Pseudovibrio sp. M1P-2-3: one gene and its partner. The protein of the gene in region 2 interacts with the protein of the main gene of each other region in a pairwise test. Links are inferred from orthologs where the notes say so. Each region holds a gene or a part of one and is shown on either strand. Other genes may lie near its edges.

The links.
Region 1: the proteins of ftsH (region 2) and hflK interact in binary tests that used the Escherichia coli proteins (3 or more experiments, as listed by UniProt). The link is inferred for Pseudovibrio sp. M1P-2-3 from one-to-one orthologs.

The regions. Positions count from the first base shown.
Region 1 is NZ_JARRCW010000001.1:886,917-895,908, reverse strand. What follows is about bases 2,021-4,893. They hold hflK (FtsH protease activity modulator HflK), read right to left. Parts: upstream 4,112-4,893; coding sequence 2,930-4,111; downstream 2,021-2,929. Other genes in these bases: P6574_RS04100 (phytanoyl-CoA dioxygenase family protein), read left to right, coding at 4,626-4,893; hflC (protease modulator HflC), read right to left, coding at 2,043-2,930; P6574_RS04115 (DUF2065 domain-containing protein), read right to left, coding at 2,021-2,046. Outside these bases: phosphoserine phosphatase SerB, read left to right, coding at 1-161; P6574_RS04120 (DegQ family serine endoprotease), read right to left, coding at 214-1,695; more of P6574_RS04115, read right to left, coding at 1,855-2,020; more of P6574_RS04100, read left to right, coding at 4,894-5,660; P6574_RS04095 (hypothetical protein), read left to right, coding at 5,815-6,684; P6574_RS04090 (dihydrofolate reductase), read right to left, coding at 6,681-7,193; P6574_RS04085 (histidine phosphatase family protein), read right to left, coding at 7,254-7,865; P6574_RS04080 (3-deoxy-manno-octulosonate cytidylyltransferase), read right to left, coding at 7,862-8,686; P6574_RS04075 (thymidylate synthase), read right to left, coding at 8,707-8,992.
Region 2 is NZ_JARRCW010000001.1:599,079-608,069, forward strand. The notes cover bases 4,066-6,937. They hold ftsH (ATP-dependent zinc metalloprotease FtsH), read left to right. Parts: upstream 4,066-4,479; coding sequence 4,480-6,396; downstream 6,397-6,937. Other genes in these bases: tilS (tRNA lysidine(34) synthetase TilS), read left to right, coding at 4,066-4,215; glmM (phosphoglucosamine mutase), read left to right, coding at 6,656-6,937. In the rest of the region: Tol-Pal system beta propeller repeat protein TolB, read left to right, coding at 1-1,247; peptidoglycan-associated lipoprotein Pal, read left to right, coding at 1,387-1,872; tol-pal system protein YbgF, read left to right, coding at 2,091-2,921; more of tilS, read left to right, coding at 2,893-4,065; more of glmM, read left to right, coding at 6,938-8,005; P6574_RS02910 (outer membrane protein), read left to right, coding at 8,180-8,965. UniProt on the Escherichia coli protein: Acts as a processive, ATP-dependent zinc metallopeptidase for both cytoplasmic and membrane proteins. Plays a role in the quality control of integral membrane proteins.

The DNA of each region.
Region 1 (8,992 bases), 290 kb from region 2 along the record:
ACGGTGCAAACGATCTGGCAATGATTGCTATTTCCGGACTAGGCGTTGCCTATCACGCCAAACCAAAGGTGGCAGCTGCTGCTGATGCCAGAGTTGATAACGGAGATCTGACAAGCCTGCTGTATATCCAAGGTTACAAATACGAAGAATTTATTAGGTAAAAGCGTAGAGTGGCGGGCAACTGGCCATCAACCCGCCTCCAAACGTTATAAGCTATTCGATACGAACCGCTATAAAGCGCAGTTCGCCATCGCCATTGGAAAGCAGCAAAAGGGCTGAACGGCGTCCCTGCTCTTTCAAGTGGCCGATTTGTTGCACAACATCCTCTGGCGAAGTCACCGCTTCCTGTGCTACTTCAACAATCACATCGCCGGGAATGATCCTTTTGTCATCTGACGGGCTACCCGGATCAACATCAGTCACGACAACACCCTCTACCTTTTCGGTAAGTGCGTATTTTTCGCGGCGCTCTCCATCGACCTTGGCAAGAGACATTCCAAGAATTTCAAACTGAGGCTCTTCTGACTTCTTAGAATCTTCAGTTACTGCTTTTTCCGCCAGCTCCGTGGGTTCTTCCAGCCTGCCAAGCGTCACGGCAACAGTCAGCTCCTCACCTTTCCTCAAAATCTGGACGGGCACATCATTTCCGATTTCCGTATCGGCAACCATGCGCGGGAGGTCTCGCATTTGTGGAACAAGTTTTCCATTAAATGTCACAATAACATCACCGGGCTGGATTCCTGCCCCCTTTGCGGGACCATCCTCAGTTACTCCGGCAACCAAGGCACCTCTGGCTTTTTCCATGCCAAGTCCCTCGGCAATCTCATCCGTCACTTCCTGAATGCGCACACCCAGCCAACCTCTACGGGTCTCACCAAACTCACGCAGCTGGCCAATAACTTTTGAAGCCGATGCGGCGGGGATTGCAAAACCAATCCCGATGGAACCGCCCGATGGAGAGAAGATCGCGGTGTTAATGCCAACAACCTCCCCTTCCATATTGAACAAAGGCCCACCTGAATTACCACGGTTAATGGAGGCATCTGTCTGGATGTAATTGTCATAGGGACCTGAATTAATGTCCCGATTACGTGCAGAAACAATTCCAACGGTTACAGTTCCGCCCAAGCCGAAGGGATTACCGATTGCCATTACCCAATCGCCAACACGCAGCACATCTGAATTACCGAACCTGACATCTTTCAAGGGCTTTGAGGGTTCTACCTTGAGAACTGCTATATCAGTTTTTTCATCAAGGCCAATCAGCTTAGCAATCAGCTTGCTGCCATCATTGAAGTTTACCGTGATTTCATCGGCCCCTTCAATTACATGGTTATTGGTAATGATGATACCTTCTTCACCGTCGATGACAAATCCGGATCCTAAAGACTGCACACGCTTGGGGCGACCGCTCTCCCCTTCTTGCTTATTGAAAAATTCCTCGAAAAACTCCTGAAAAGGAGACCCATCCGGAACCTGTGGCATGGGAACGGATCGCTGCGCCGATACCTGTTGCGCAGTTGAAATATTTACAACTGCATCCCCAAGCTGTTCAGCCAGATCGGCGACAGAGTCCGGCCCCGCAGCTCGTGAGAACGTAGCGCCGCTCACCACGAAGCAGAGCGTAAATAATGACGCCAAAACAAAACGATAATTAAATCTGGCCGGCAGATGCCGGATACCGGGTATAGCCATTGGGCCCCATCTCCACATTTAGCAGCAAACGCGACTGGGCGTTTCTATAATAAAAATACCCGCACCTTCATTGAAAGCGCGGGTATCTATTCAACTAGAGAATAGACCCGCCAAGCAGCCTATCCTGACACTAGCAAAGCTCAAGGGGAACGTCCCTCCTCAAAACCCGCCTCGTGCGAACCATACTATCAAAAACCCAAGAGTTAGAGCGATGATCCCGCCGACCCTCAAAGTCTGGTCTGGTATGTCCTGAGCCTTGCGCATGAACTCTTTCAGCTGTGAGGGAGCCAATGAATAAAGGATCCCCTCAATAACTAGAACAAGCCCAAGCGCAACGATCAGATCATTCATTGCGCGGTTGCGGGCGCTTTGGCAGGCACTGCTCCTCCGGCATTCTTGAAGTATCTGAAGAACTCGGAGTCTGGTGAAAGAACCATGGACGTATCACCGGATTTCATCGATTCTTCATAAGCTTGCATGGAGCGATAGAATTCGAAGAACTCTTTATCTTTTCCATAGGCTTCGGCAAAAATACTGTTCCGCTCAGCATCCCCATCACCGCGAATGATGTCCGCATCCCTTTGGGCATTCGCAACGATCACGGTTGCATCACGATCAGCTCTTGAGCGAATACGCCTTGCCTGCTCTTCACCTTGCGCTCTGATTTCAGTTGCTTCACGCTGACGCTCAGTCTGCATCCGCGCATAGATTGCTTGAGAGTTGGTTTCCGGCAGATCTGCACGACGGATTTTCACATCGATCACGTCCACGCCGATAGCCTTCGCTCTGTTCTCAACTTCTTTACGAGTGGATTCCATGAGATCAGAACGTTCATCACGAACAACCTGAGTAAACGTCGCCTTACCAATCTGGTCTCGCAAGGCCGATTGCAAGAATGTGGACAGTCTGCGAGATCCTTCATCCACATTGTTCACGGACTGGTAAAACTTCACTGGATCAGAAATGCGATAGCGTGCAAACGCATCAACCAAAAGTCGTTTCTTGTCAGAAGAAACCGGCTCAAATACCGGCATATTCAAGTTCAAAATCCGTTTGTCCAAGTAAACAACGTTTTGCCAAGGATACTTGAATTTCAAACCAGGCTTATTCTCCATCCCAGTCACTTCACCAAACTGGAAGATCAAGGCCTGCTGCGCCGGGTTCACTATAAATGTCGACCAGTAACCAACCAGCACAACAATTGCGATAAGAATTCCGATAAAGCCGTTCCGCATTAGTTGTTCCCTCCTACAGTTCGCGCTGAGGATGTTTTATTGAGTTGATCAAGCGGAAGGTAAGGCAACACACCGGACCCGGAGATATCTCCGTCAATAATTATTTTATTGTTCTTACCCAGAACCTTTTCCATAGTTTCCAGATAGAGACGTTGCCGGGTTACGTCAGGAGCCTTGGCATATTCATCATAGATCTTTGTAAAGCGCTGCGCCTGACCATTGGCTTCTGCGACGGTCTGATCACGGTAAGCCTGCGCCGCTTCACTGATACGTGCAGCATTACCGCGGGCTTCTGGCACAATACGGTTGGCATAAGCTTGCGCTTCGTTCTGGATACGCTCCTGATCAGCACGTGCGGCCTGAACATCACGGAATGCTTCAATAACCTGTGATGGAGGATCAACCTTTTGCATCTGAACTTCAGTGATCTCAATACCAGCCTTGTAAGAGTCCAATGTGGACTGCATCAATTTGAGAACTGCGTCCTGAACAGCTTTTTTATTCTCGGTAAGGATGGAATCGATTCGGGAATTCCCGACTACTTCCCGCATGGAGCTTTCTGCAACAGCTTTTACTGTCGCTTCTGGATTTTGGATATTGAACAGATACTCGGAAACACCCGTTGGGGTATTTTGTATGAGCCACTGAACCTTGAAGTCCACGTCCACAATGTTTTCATCTCCGGTCAGCATCAAGCTTTCTTCCGGCACATCGCGCTGATTTACAGAGCTGCCACGAACAAACTCTGCCATGCCGATGCTGACTTCGCGAACACGCGTAACTGCTGGAGTGTAAACTTCGCCAACTGGGTACGGCCAGTTATAATTCAAACCAGGGGAGGTATGACCTTCGACCTTACCGAAAACCAAGGCAACACCAACCTCGTTTGTTTCAACACGGTAGATACCAGTTGCCAACCAAATGACTACAGCAATGAAGACTGCAAGCAAAATGCCTTTAAAGCCCATGCCGCCGCCGCCGCCGCCGGGCATAACGCTCTTTAGGTGCTCTTGGCCGCGCTTAAGGAGGTCTTCAAAATCAGGAGGTGTATTGCCACCGCCGCCTCGCTGCGGGCCGCCGCCGCCGCCGCCCCATGGGCCGCCGCTGTTGCCGCCACCGCCACCAGAGTTCCCCCAGGGGCCGCCGTTGCCGCCACCTCCACTTTGATTGCTCCAAGGCATAAAGAAGTCCCTTACTCGGTAATATGCCGGACACCCGGCCTAAAAAATTATTCGTTCACTGTGTCAATTATGACTTGATTAAAGGTATAGGCAATGCCCCAAAATCGTAAATAGAACCCTTCTCCAGTCCTAAGAATAAAGGGCGTTTATTCCCCACAAGCCCACAGTGTCTCTTAGTCCTAAAGGATTTAGGTAAATTAATCACCAGTTCAAGTAGTCAATGTACCGAAACTTCCATGGTTTTCAGGAGAAAACCAAGAACTTACAAGTTTGATGTCCATAAAGTAGATATAACCAGTTCTCCAAATGTTCCGCCACCTGAGAAAAAGAACCACTAGATATGAAAGGTACTCTCGGGATTTCCCCCATTTCTTTCAAAGGAATGCCTCTCAAATTTACCCCTTTATTATCCAAGAATCACTAACGACCTCCCATTTTCCGTGGAGTTTCTTCCTAGTACCCCGCCTTAAACTCCAAAGCCTCTGGCAACCAGCATTCTGAGGAAGGCACACCCATGGTTCCCTTGGATTATTTAAAAACCCCGCTTTGGGCTCTGGAAGTCGCAGGCCCAGCCAAATCCTTCAAAAAGAACCCGATTATAGGCAATGAACGTCTCAATCGGTGGGGCCTTCACAGGGCAAGATTAAAGCTCGCAGCAGGGCTTGCCGAATCTCGGCGTCGGCGCCTTGCGAAGTATTTAACGCCTGATCAGGTTTCCGATATTGATCAAAATGGCTTCATAAAAATTGAAAACTATCTCTCCCCTGCGGATTTCAAAGCTTTGCGGAACGAGATCTATCGCTCTCCCATGAAAACCCGGCAAATGCGGCAGGGACAAACAGCAACGCGAATGACGCCAATTACACAACAGGTCATTGAACAGCGGCCTACATTAAAAAGTTCAATAGAAAATAAAGGACTTCTCAATCTCATTCGGTACACCGCTGCCTGTGGGGGGCAACCCATCTTTTTTATCCAGACAGTACTGGTGGACCCTGCGCAAGGAGGGGCAGACCCTCAAACAAAATTACATGCCGACACGTTTCATAGCACTGCCAAAGCCTGGCTCTTTTTGCATGATGTTAACGAGGAGGAAGGCCCCTTCTCCTATGCTCCGGGCTCTCACCGCATCAATGACAAGCGTCTTGAATGGGAATATCAAAACAGTATTAACGCCTGCCGTGACAAGCGAAACCATCATGCCCATGGGTCGTTCCGTGCGACCCATAAAGAGCTTGACCAGATGGGATATAGCGCTGCCCAGTCTTTTCCCGTTAAAGCCAATACTCTGGTTATAGCTGATACCTTTGGATTTCACGGCAGAGTGCCAAGCCCCCAACCGACCAAACGAATAGAACTTCATGCCCATATGCGCCGCAACCCCTTCTTGCCGTGGTGTGGCTTTGACCTCAAATCGCTTCCTGGCGTCAAAGGCAGAGAACTGGAGCTCTTTTTGGCCTATTCGGACTTTCTGGAAAAAAATTTTGGCAAGCGGACAATATGGAGAAACACGGGCAAGCGCTATGTAAACAGCCCAGCGGTATTTTGACAGGAGTTATCCGGCACTTGCCTCCCCTTTTTACCTGCAGCACATTTCTCCTACTAGAATTCTTAAAGGAATTTTCATCTCCCGCAATCGAGAGGAGCCCTTGTGCTTTCTTTCATGTTTTACTGAGTGAGTCTCAGGGGGAGCTTGGTGAAAAATGCGTCAAATGAAGGGCTGGGCCGAAGTTTCAAAATGGCTTTCAAATCACAAAAAACTTCAGGACAGGCAACAACAGACGCTTTCAATAGGGCTAAACAAAAAAGCCCGAAAGCACTTTTGCGAACACGGGTACTATATTCAGGAGGCATTTCTCCCTCAAAAACAACTTCACCAAATAGCCGTTGAATTCTTTGATAAAAAACAGGCGACTTTTCAGGAAAGCGGGTGGATGGGACAAGTGGAAGCAATCCCGATCTCGCCCGCAGATTTGAAATTAATGCCTTTTACCCACGCCGCTACTGTTGAATATGATCTAGAACTGTTACTCCGTTCATTAACAGGGGCTGGAAAGTCTCTCGCTCCGCTATTTGTTTCTAGAAAACCCCAAAGGGCTCCCACGGAAAACGTCCATTCCATTGAACAAATGCCTGATGTCGTATGCTGGGTCACCTGCGGCAGTAGAAACGAGACTTCACTGTTTTCCTATATTCCCCAATCCCATAGAATTACCGAGAAACGAATGGTGTGGGAGCAAAGGCGATATGCCGAGCTACAGGAAGGGATGAGAACCACCCCAAATGTAACCCCCGAAGACTTGAGGGAGCTTTCCAGTCTACAGCCGCATACGCTGACGCTCAAGCCCAACACTTTAGTCTTGATAGACCCCTTTGGCTTTTATGGATGGAATGCACTTGGACCCGGGCAAGTGTGCAATAATTTATTCATGATCCAAACAGATCGCTTCTTCCGCCGCTTTTCTGCTATCCCCTTTGAAGTGCAGGCCAAGAACCTGTTGGAGCAAGTGGCCAATCCGCCACTTTCTCCAGTCCTGCTGCAAAGCCCTACTCTTATACAAGAGGCGGTTTAGGTTACCCGTCTCTCATAGATCTCCAGTGAGGTATCCGCACTATCTTTCTCACCTCTTTGGAAAGGCAGTGTTTCACTCAGTTGCCAATCGCTATTATCTATATCGGGAAATAACGTATCGCCCTCTGGCTTTGCATGTACCCGCGTGATGTAGAGTTTTGTGGCATGGGGCATGGCCATATTATAAACCTGCCCACCGCCCATAATCATGATTTCATTAACGCCGGTTTCCTGCGCCTTGGCCTTGGCCACATCAAGCCCTTCATCCAGACCAGACGCCGTGACAACGCCTTCAGGCTGGAACGTAGAATCGCGCGTAATGACAATATTCGTTCGGCCCGGCAGTGGTTTCCCTATGGATTGAAATGTCCTGCGGCCCATAACAATGGGCTTTCCCATGGTTGTTTTCTTAAAAAACTTCAGGTCAGTAGAAATATGCCACGGCATATCATTACCTGCACCAATAATACCGTTTTCTGCCACCGCAGAAATCATCGAAATTTTCACCATTTCCCGGCTCCCGAACCTTTAAACACAATGGAGTAGCCGCCCCCAAAGGGGCGATATCTCTTAGGGGCGAATATTCCACCCATTCAACGACACTTCACCGCTTTCAGAAACCTCAAAAATTCCATAGGCACCTGTCTTCAGCTTAAGGGCGTTGTTTCCAGCTCCCTCGGAAAGTGCCTGTAAGGCGAAACGGGCAATCCCGTTGCTGGTTACAAGCAGAATAGTTTCATCCTTGTACTTTTTAGCGGCACCGGCAAAGAACTCCTGCCAGCGCCCGATTACTGCTGGTGGGTCCACATGCCAGCCTTCAGGGGGAATGCCCTGCTCTTCCCATGCCTTCAAAGCCTCTTCGCCAATGCGGGCGACAACTTCTTCTTCCGGCTTGTTCTCATCGGGCCCATAGTCAACTTCCACCAAAAACGGCAGAACCTTGAACTCTATCTCCTCATCCTGCCCGGCCAGAGCCAGTCCAGCTGTTTGCTTGGTACGCTGCAAGGGGGAGCAGAACACGCGGTCGAAGCGAACTCCCTTTGCTTGGAAGTGTTCTCCCAAAGCCCGCCCCTGCTCTTGCCCTGAGGTGCTGAGCGGAAGATCCGTCCGGCCTCCAACCCGTGTGACAACGTCTCCTTTATCGAAGGTATTGCCGTGGCGACAAACAAATATACGGATCATAAAAGCTTCTCCAGTTTATCTGCAGGGTCGCCGTGTTTCGCGATTAACTCTTCTGCAAGTTCGGCATCAGCGGGAGTGTCTACACCCGACATTGAAAGCTCGGGGCGCTCCACCAGAACTGCATGAATGCGCATTCCGTTTTCCAGAAAGCGTAGCTGCTCAAGGCCCTCCAATTTTTCATAGTGCCCCACAGGCAAACTGGTAAAGCGTTTTAATGCATCAATCCGGTATCCATAAAGTCCAATATGACGCAGCACTGGAGAAAGGTTGCTTTGCAAGCGCAGCTTATCTTCTCCGCGAATAGCCGGGAGAATAGTCTTGGAAAACCACTGGGCCATCTCGTTGATATCACGTACACAAGTGGTGCCGGAATAAGGGTGGCTTTTCTTGTGCTCACGCAACTGGTCCAGCGCTTCCCAATCCAGCTGGATCACAGGTGTGAATACATGGGCACTCTGATTCTGCCGGGCAGCTTCTATGAGTTTTGATACATGAGCTGGCGGGGTGAACGGCGCATCCCCTTGCAGGTTTAAAACAAACTCGTAGTTTTCTCCCGTTTGAGCTCTCGCAGCCAAAGCACGGTCGGTTCCCGAGGGCAAGCTAGGGTCTGTCATCACCCATGGGGCACCGATTTCATCGCAGTGCCGTGCCACGTCCTCATGGTCCACAGCCACCACATAATCAGCGCCGGTTTGCTTGGCAGCAACTTTCGCAATCTGCACACAGCGCTCCAACAGAGTCTTTCCGGCAATGGAGTGAAGAGGCTTTTTAGGGAAACGGGTTGAGCCAATTCTGGCGGGCACTGAAATTAAAGCACGCATTTTGTTCAATACCTTTTTATTCAAACAGCCACGACCGCTTTAATATGCGGATGCGGATCGTAATTTTCTAAGGTGAAGTCTTCAAATTTAAACGCGAAAATATCTTTCACATCCCGATTAATTTTCAAGGTCGGCAGAGCACGCTTAGCTCTGGAAAGTTGTAGACGGGCCTGCTCCAGATGATTGCTGTACAAGTGGGCATCCCCGAATGTGTGAATAAACTCGCCGGGTTCCAGATCGCAGACCTGTGCCACCATCATGGTGAGCAAGGCATAGGATGCGATATTGAACGGGACACCCAAAAAG
Region 2 (8,991 bases):
CTGCTCTTGTGGAAATTGATATTACACAGGGACAGGTTGAACCTATGCCCATCGCCCTGCCGGATTTTGGTGGGACGGGTGTGGAAAGCGAGCTTGCAAAGAATATAACTGAAATTATTCAGGCTGACTTGCGCCGCTCCGGTCTGTTCCAGCCCATTGACCCGGCTGCATTTATCCAACAGAGCATGAATGTGAACACCCAGCCGCGCTTCGGTGATTGGCGCACAATTGGATCGCAGGCTCTTGTAACGGGGTCCCTCTATCAGGAGCCGGACGGGCGGTTGAAAGCTGAGTTTCGCCTATGGGATGTCTACGCAGGACAGCAGCTCATTGGGCAGCAGTTTTTCACATCGCCCGATAACTGGCGTCGTCTGGCCCATATAATTTCTGATGCCATTTATGAACGCCTGACGGGTGAAAAGGGGTATTTTGACACCCGTATTGTTTTCATAGATGAAAGCGGTCCAAAAGATGCGCGGCGCAAGCGGCTTGCAATAATGGATCAGGACGGGGCGAATATTCGCTACCTGACAAGAGGGAATAACCTTGTTCTAACGCCGAGATTTTCTCCGGTTAATCAAGAAATTACCTATATGTCCTACGTGGGGGGAAGCCCTCAGGTTTACTTGTTTAACATCGAAACAGGGCAACGTGAGATTTTGGGGGATTACCCCGGTATGACTTTTGCTCCCCGCTTTTCCCCTGATGGTCAGAAGGTGGCCATGAGTTTGCAACAGGGCAGCAATGCAAACATTTTTGTGATGGACCTGCTCAGCAGGGAAACAACACGGCTTACAAATATCGCAGCAATTGATACAAGTCCGTCCTTCTCCCCAGATGGTCGCCAAATTGTCTTTGAAAGTGACCGTGGCGGCTCTCAACAGCTATATGTCATGAATGCAAATGGTACAAATGCGCAGAGAATCAGCTTTGGGCCAGGCAGCTACTCCACCCCCGTCTGGTCCCCGCGTGGTGACTTGATTGCATTTACAAAAGTGCATCAGGGCCGTTTCATGATTGGCGTTCTTCGCCCCGATGGAAAAGGTGAGCGTATTTTAACAGAAGGTTACCATAACGAGGGGCCTGCATGGTCTCCGAACGGGCGTGTTCTGACGTTCTTCAGGGACACTCCGGGTGGACAAGGTGGTCCGCAGGTTTGGACTGTTGATCTGACAGGGTATAATGAGCAGATCGTTAATACACCAAACTTTGCTTCGGATCCGGCTTGGTCCCCGGTAATGAATTGATAAGCAGCTAGGAAAAGCTTCCATTGTAGTGTTTACCAGTTGTGGAAGCTTCAACTTTTCTTTAACCATACTAAATAAAGTTTCTACTTTTGATAGTTTGAATGTGGGCCCTTCGGGATTAAGGGATCAGGAGTTTTAAATGAATAGGTCAGTGTTTGCGCGTGCGGCGCGTGTCATGGGCGTTATTGCGGTGTGCATGGTCGCTGCGGCGTGTGCACAGAACCGGACGCAGGCTCCTGGGGGCGCAGGGTCTGTAGTAGCAGGAAGCGCGCAGGACTTTGTCGTTAACGTGGGGGACAGGGTGTATTTTCTGAATAACCAGTCGACCCTTAGTCCAACAGCTAGAACAACGCTGGATAAGCAGGCGCAGTGGCTGAAAGCATATTCCAAATACACTGTCACAATCGAAGGGCATGCGGACGAGCGTGGTACACGCCAATATAACATTGCCCTTGGCGCTCGTAGAGCCTCCGCTGTTCGTGACTATCTGGTGGCCAGAGGAGTTAGTACCTCGCGCATAAAAACACTTTCCTACGGCAAGGAGCGTCCAATTGCGGTGTGTGACAATGATTCTTGCTGGAGCCAGAATCGCCGCGCCGTTACAGTGGTAAACAACGCGCGCTAGGGCTTTTTAGTGATTGAAAGGCCCCTCATATGTGAGGGGCCTTTTTTATTCGTGGAGCTTGGTTCGTTAAACCTCTGAAGAACTCTATTGAATGTCAAACTTTCGCCAGTATCTGATTAGCATTAAACTAAAACCATATTAGGTTGGCCTTCCATGTTCAGGAGAAGTTGATGACGCAAAGGGCGATACTGAAAAGGCTAATTGGATTTGTATGTCTAATGGCCCTAATGTCAGGCGCTGCCTCAGCGCAATTGTTTGGCAGTGAGAAGCAGACAGCCTCCAATAACGCTGTACGGATCAGTCAGTTAGAGGAGCAAATTCGCATTTTGACAGGTCAGCTGGAAGAGCTCAGCTTTCAAGTTAGATCCTTGGAAGATACTCTACGCCGGTCTCAAGAAGATACTGAATATCGTTTGCAGCAACTGGAAGGAACTGGAGCTGGGAAAAAACAGAGCAGTGCATCCAAGCCGCCGACTTCCAGTCAAAGAACCTCGCGCCAGCAACAAGTGGCGAGTGCCAATCGCTCACAGCAGGCTAGTGGCGCTGGACCATTGGATCTTTCTGCTCAGCGCCCTCAAGCAAAGAGCAGCGGAGCCTCATCTACTATCGCTTCAACAGCTCCGGTTGCTCATTTTAACGGTAATATCCAAAGTTCGTTGGTAGGCGAGCCAGTAGCCGACTATAACATGATCTATGAGGTTCTGGAGAGCGGAAATTATCCGGTTGCGCAGGAGGGTTTTGATACTTTCCTAGGCATGTATCCAGATCATAAGCTCTCGCAAAATGCACAGTTTTGGTATGGGGAAAGCCTTTATGGTCAGCGTCAATACCGCTCTGCCGCAGATGCATTCCTGAAAAGTTATACGGACTATCCTCGTGGCGAGTTCGCTGCGGAGAGTTTACTTAAGCTTGGTATCTCATTGAAAGGTCTAGGTGAAAGTGGGGCCGCATGTGCCACGTTCTCAGAGCTCCTTACAAAATTCCCGAATGCCCCAAAAGATCTCTTGAAAGATGTGAAAATTGAGCAAGCTAGTGCGCGGTGTAACTAGTTTTGAGCCCCATTGTCCGCTATCAGACATTGAACTGGTAAAGCTCTTTTCCGCCTTTTCTACAATGCGCAGGTTGGCTCTAGGTGTTTCTGGTGGAGGGGATTCTTTGTGCCTCATGTGGGCTCTACACCGTTGGACACAACTTGTAGAGAACGCTCCCAAGCTGTTTGTGTTCACTGTTGATCATGGTTTAAGGGCGGAAGCAGTAAAAGAAGCCGAAGGTGTTGCAGCGCTATGCGCCGATTGGGATCTCTATCACGAGACACTTCATTGGATAGGTAAGAAAAGTCCCTCCAACTTGCAAGCACAAGCCAGAGCAGCCCGGTTCCAACTCCTCCTTTCCAGAGCGCATGAACTCAATTGTGACGCATTAGCTCTGGCTCATCATCTGGACGATCAGGCTGAAACCTTTCTCACGCGTCTATCCAGAGGCAGCGGGGTCTATGGCCTTGCTGCCATACGCAGTCGGCGCTTAGATACGATAATTCCCGTTGAAAGGCCTTTGCTTACCACCCCAAAATCCCGGCTTATTGCCAGCTTGAGAGAACATGGAATCGAGTGGTTTGACGACCCTAGTAATGAAAATGAAGCATTTACACGCATTAAGGCTCGCAAGCTTCTGCCTGAGCTCACAAAGGTTGGACTAACTGCGGAACGGATTGCAGAAACGGCCCGTTCGATGGAAAGAGCAGCAAATGCTTTGGATGAGTGGGTTGAACGGGCATTTAAAAGTCAGGGAAAGGTTCACCCCTTAGGGGTGGTCCGGCTAAATCTATGTGTTTTCGAGGACTTGCCTTGTGAGGTGGTATTGAGGCTTCTGGCCCGCTCCATCAGGTTTGTAAGTGGGGCAGAATACACGGCGCGTTTAAGTAGCTTGGAAGGCAGTTATCAATCAATTTTAGAAGGCAGGAAGTCTACAACGGTCTCAGATACTGTCCTTTTTCAGCATGGAAGCTCCCTTTATTTATTTCGAGAATTCGGTCGCAAAGGTATTGCCCCGATTGAGTTGAACGGAAGTGAGACTGGCATTTGGGACAATCGTTTCGAATATAAAACTAAGAATGATGCGGAGGGCGCGGTTCTTAGGCCTTTAGGGGAGGGGGGCTTTAAGCACTTTAGTTTTGAGCCTCCTGAAAATTGGCCAAAAGCAGTTTTTCTTACAGCGCCTCTTATTGTTTTTCCAGATGGGGGGTCCTACATGCCAACAATGAGAAAAACTGAACCGGCCGACGAGGAGGGAGGCAATCATCATGAAACTGCGGTGCAGCTTCGATTGCTTCGGGATAAACTATAATATTCCTTCTTCGAATGAACTTGGCTCTTCAGCATGTTAAACAGTTTTGAGTGAGGCGAGCTCGTCTATAATGCGAATAGACCCTGCCAGATATTTAGGAAATGACTCTTTAGTCATTTCCCTAAAGTATCAGTTTAAGGAAAAATAGAGCGAACTGTGCCAATCTTGACTTGACCTTGGCAAAACGGGCAAAAACGCCTATGATGTTTGTTAATAATGGCATAAACGCGAAGATCGCCGCACCGACGCGGTAAAGGGATCGAAATGAACGCAAATTTCCGGAACTTCGCCCTCTGGGTGATCATTGGCCTATTGCTGATAGCGCTGTTCCAACTCTTCCAGAATCCGACTTCAAGAACGATTAGTAACGAGATTCCGTTTTCTCAGTTTCTGAATCAAGCTGAGCAGGGTGATGTTAGTCAAGTGACAATTCAGCAGCAGGATATTTCAGGGAAATATTCTAGTGGCGGATCGTTCCAAACCTACGCTCCTGATAATGCTCAATATATTGAGTTGCTACGCTCAAAGGGCGTTCTTATCAATGCAGAGCCTCCCTCTGAGAACTTTTCATTGATTGGTGCTTTGATCTCTTGGTTCCCGATGCTACTCATTTTGGGTATCTGGATATTTGTCATGCGACAGATGCAGGGGTCTGGCGGTAAGGCTATGGGCTTTGGTAAGTCCAAAGCAAAGCTTTTGAGCGAGACGCAAGGCAAAGTCACATTTGAAGATGTGGCAGGCATTGATGAGGCGAAGGAAGATCTTCAGGAAATCGTGGAGTTTCTGCGAGACCCACAAAAATTCCAGCGTTTAGGTGGTCGTATTCCACGTGGCGTTCTGTTGGTTGGTCCTCCAGGTACGGGTAAAACCTTGACGGCTCGTGCGGTTGCTGGAGAAGCCAATGTTCCGTTTTTTACAATTTCAGGCTCTGATTTTGTTGAAATGTTCGTGGGTGTTGGTGCTTCACGTGTCCGTGACATGTTTGAGCAAGCTAAGAAGAACTCACCTTGTATCATCTTTATCGATGAAATTGATGCCGTCGGACGTCACAGAGGTGCGGGCCTTGGTGGTGGTAATGACGAGCGTGAGCAGACTTTGAACCAGCTGCTGGTTGAAATGGACGGGTTTGAGGCAAACGAAGGCGTGATTATTATCGCCGCGACCAACCGTCCTGATGTGCTTGATCCTGCACTACTCCGTCCTGGACGCTTTGACCGTCAGATTGTTGTTCCAAACCCAGATGTAACTGGCCGCGAGAAGATCTTGAAGGTGCATATGCGTAAAGTGCCTCTTGCCCCGGATGTAGACGTTCGCACTCTGGCCCGTGGTACACCCGGATTTTCTGGGGCCGATTTGATGAACCTTGTGAACGAGGCGGCTCTTCTTGCAGCTCGTCGCTCCAAACGCTTGGTCACAATGGGTGAGTTTGAGGACGCCAAAGACAAGGTGATGATGGGTGCTGAACGGCGTACTCTGGTTATGACTGAAGAGGAAAAGAAGCTGACAGCCTATCATGAAGCTGGTCATGCTTTAGTCGCTCTTCATATGCCAGCTTCCGACCCTATCCACAAAGCCACGATTATCCCACGCGGCCGTGCGTTGGGTATGGTCATGCGGTTGCCGGAGAAAGACCAAGTCTCTTTGACAAGAGCAAAATGTAAGGCAGATCTGGCCGTGGCAATGGGCGGGCGTGTAGCTGAGGAAATGATTTTTGGCTACGAGAAGGTGACTTCTGGTGCATCCGGAGATATCCAGATGGCAACTAAGCTCGCTCGTGCAATGGCGACACAATACGGTATGTCCGACGAGCTGGGCCCACTCCTATATGGTGAAAATCAGGAGGAAGTCTTCCTTGGCCATTCGGTCGCTAAAAACCAGAATGTGTCCGACGAAACCCAACGAACAGTGGATGCGGAAGTCAAGACTTTCGTCAATCAAGGATATGAGACTGCGGTTTCCGTTCTCAAAGAACACGAAGACCAGCTTCACACCATTGCACAAGGTCTTCTGGAGTATGAAACCTTGTCGGGTGATGAGATCAGTAAGCTCCTTGAAGGGGAACCACCAGTTCGAGATACCGGTGATGATCTGCCTCCAAGCCGTGGTTCCGGCATTCCGACCGCCGGGGCCAAACGAGGTGGTGAAACCGATGGCTCAATGACACCGCAACCCCAAGGGTAAGCTTTAACCTGAAGGGATGGTAATTGGAGAACGCCCGAGCATAAGCTTGGGCGTTCTCTTTTCTGGTCTTGGGTTCTCGTTAAATAAAGAAATAATAAGTGAACGTTTTACGCCTTTTTCAATCACATTTCAGGTTTTAAAGAACCTCTCCAGCAATATAGAGATATGATTGTCCATTGAGTTGGTAGGTAAGGATGTGTGCTTCGCTTTGAATCGAAAGTCTGGCGAAAGGCGCTAAACGAAATAATAAGGAGCATTCATGTCGCGCACTTACTTTGGTACCGATGGAATCCGTGGTACTGCGAACCAGTGGCCAATTACGCCTGAGATCGCCCTTAAAGTTGGAATGGCTGCAGGGGTGGTTTTTCGGCGCGGCAAGTACCGTCACCGCGTCGTTATAGGTAAAGATACTCGGTTGTCTGGTTACATGATCGAGAATGCGCTTGTTGCGGGGTTTACGGCTGTTGGACTTGATGTATTTGTACTCGGTCCTATGCCAACCCCAGCCGTTGCTATGTTGACACGGTCTCTGCGGGCTGACCTTGGTGTAATGATCTCCGCTTCACATAACCCGTTTGAAGACAACGGGATTAAGTTTTTTGGTCCTGATGGGTTTAAGTTATCCGATGAAGTCGAGCTTGAAATTGAACGTCTCGTAGATAGTGACCTTGGTCCTCTTTTGTCTTCAGCCAATGAACTTGGCAGGGCAAAACGGATTGATGGTATGCGTGACCGGTATATGGAATTTGCGAAAAGAACGCTGCCGCGCAATATCTCTCTTGAGGGTTTTCGTGTTGCTATCGATTGCGCAAATGGTGCTGCCTATAAGGTTGCCCCTGAAGTCCTTTGGGAAATGGGAGCCGAAGTCTTTCCAATTGGTGTAGAGCCTAATGGCTTCAATATTAATAAGGGTGTTGGCTCTACAGCACCGGACGCGTTGAAACGAAAAGTACACGAAGTCAGAGCAGATATCGGTATCGCTTTGGATGGAGATGCTGACCGGGTCATCATTGTAGATGAAAATGGTCAGGTTGTTGATGGCGATCAGTTGATGGCTGTTATAGCCCAGTCTTGGCATGAGGATGGCCGTCTATCTGCTCCGGGGATAGTTGCAACGGTAATGTCGAACCTTGGGCTTGAGCGGCATATGGAGGGCTTGGGCCTCTCCTTAGCACGGACTAAAGTTGGTGACAGATATGTTGTTGAACATATGCGCCAACATGGGATCAACTTGGGTGGTGAGCAATCCGGACATATTGTCTTGTCTGATTACGCGACAACAGGAGATGGTCTTGTCGCAGCTCTCCAACTTCTTGCGTGTGTGAAAAAGCACAATAAGCCGGTTTCTGAAGTCTGCCGGAAATTTGATCCTGTCCCTCAAATCCTTAAGAATATTCGCTTCAATGGAGGAGCTCCTTTAGAGAGCAATCATGTTAAAGCAGCGATTGAAGCGGGCGAGCAATCATTGCAGGGGTCGGGTCGTTTGGTTATTCGAAAATCTGGTACAGAACCGTTGATTCGCGTAATGGGTGAAGCCGATAATGAAGCAAAACTGCATCAGGTGGTGAACGATATCGTTGACGCAATAAATACAGCAGCGCAGTCTTAAGAGACTTCCCTGAAGGGAAATAGCCTTAGGTATAAGCCTGTTAGGCTTGGTGTATTTCCCTTCTTTCTTTCCCTAGAGATCGATATTAGTAAATATTTATCTATAATTAACATCTAAGTAACAATTACACTGAAATATCCATAGGTAGTTTAGGTGGTTATTGAGGAAATAACTATGAAATTACTGGTGGGTTTATTTGCATCAATTTCGATAATAGGGCTCATGCACAATAGTGCTCTTGCTGCGGACCTTCCGGAGACTATGTCTCCACTGCCAACACCGGTTATCGAGCCTGCCAAGGTCTCGGGCTGGTACCTTAGGGGAGATGTTGGATACAAAATCTATAAAGCTCCAAGGGCCTCTTTTGGTCAACGTGCTTTTTTTAAGGAAGAGCAAGACCCAACAGGTTTCAACGGCGTTGGTCTCGGATATCGCTTCAATGAGAATTTTCGAACTGATATAACATTGGACTATGAGTGGCCCTCCAGGTTCTCAGGAGAGGCAGAGTGCTTTCTTCCTTGCGTAGGTGGAAGCTCTGTTGAAACCGCTAAGCTGGATGTATGGACTGTTCTGTGGAATGCTTATGCAGAGCTCGGCAATTTTAACGGTCTCACGCCTTATGTCGGGGCAGGTGTAGGGGGGTCTTATGTGCGTTCAAGAGGTGTTCGGTATGTGAATGCAGACGGGAACAGAGGGCACTACAAAGGGGCAGGAAAGTGGAATCTATCTTGGGCTCTGATGGCAGGTGCAGGTTATGAACTTTCGCCTAAATGGACATTAGATGCGGGCTATCGCTACCTAAATATCGGTGATGGGCGTACCAAAAAGATTACTGCGGGTGAGACCGCTCGGATCGAATACAAGGATTTACAGGCCCATGAGTTTCGGGTTGGCTTACGCTATAGCTTTAATGAGACTTCCCAAAACTATGCATCGCAGCCTTTAGTAACGACATACTAGAACTGTATCTGGTTGAAGTTTGGCCG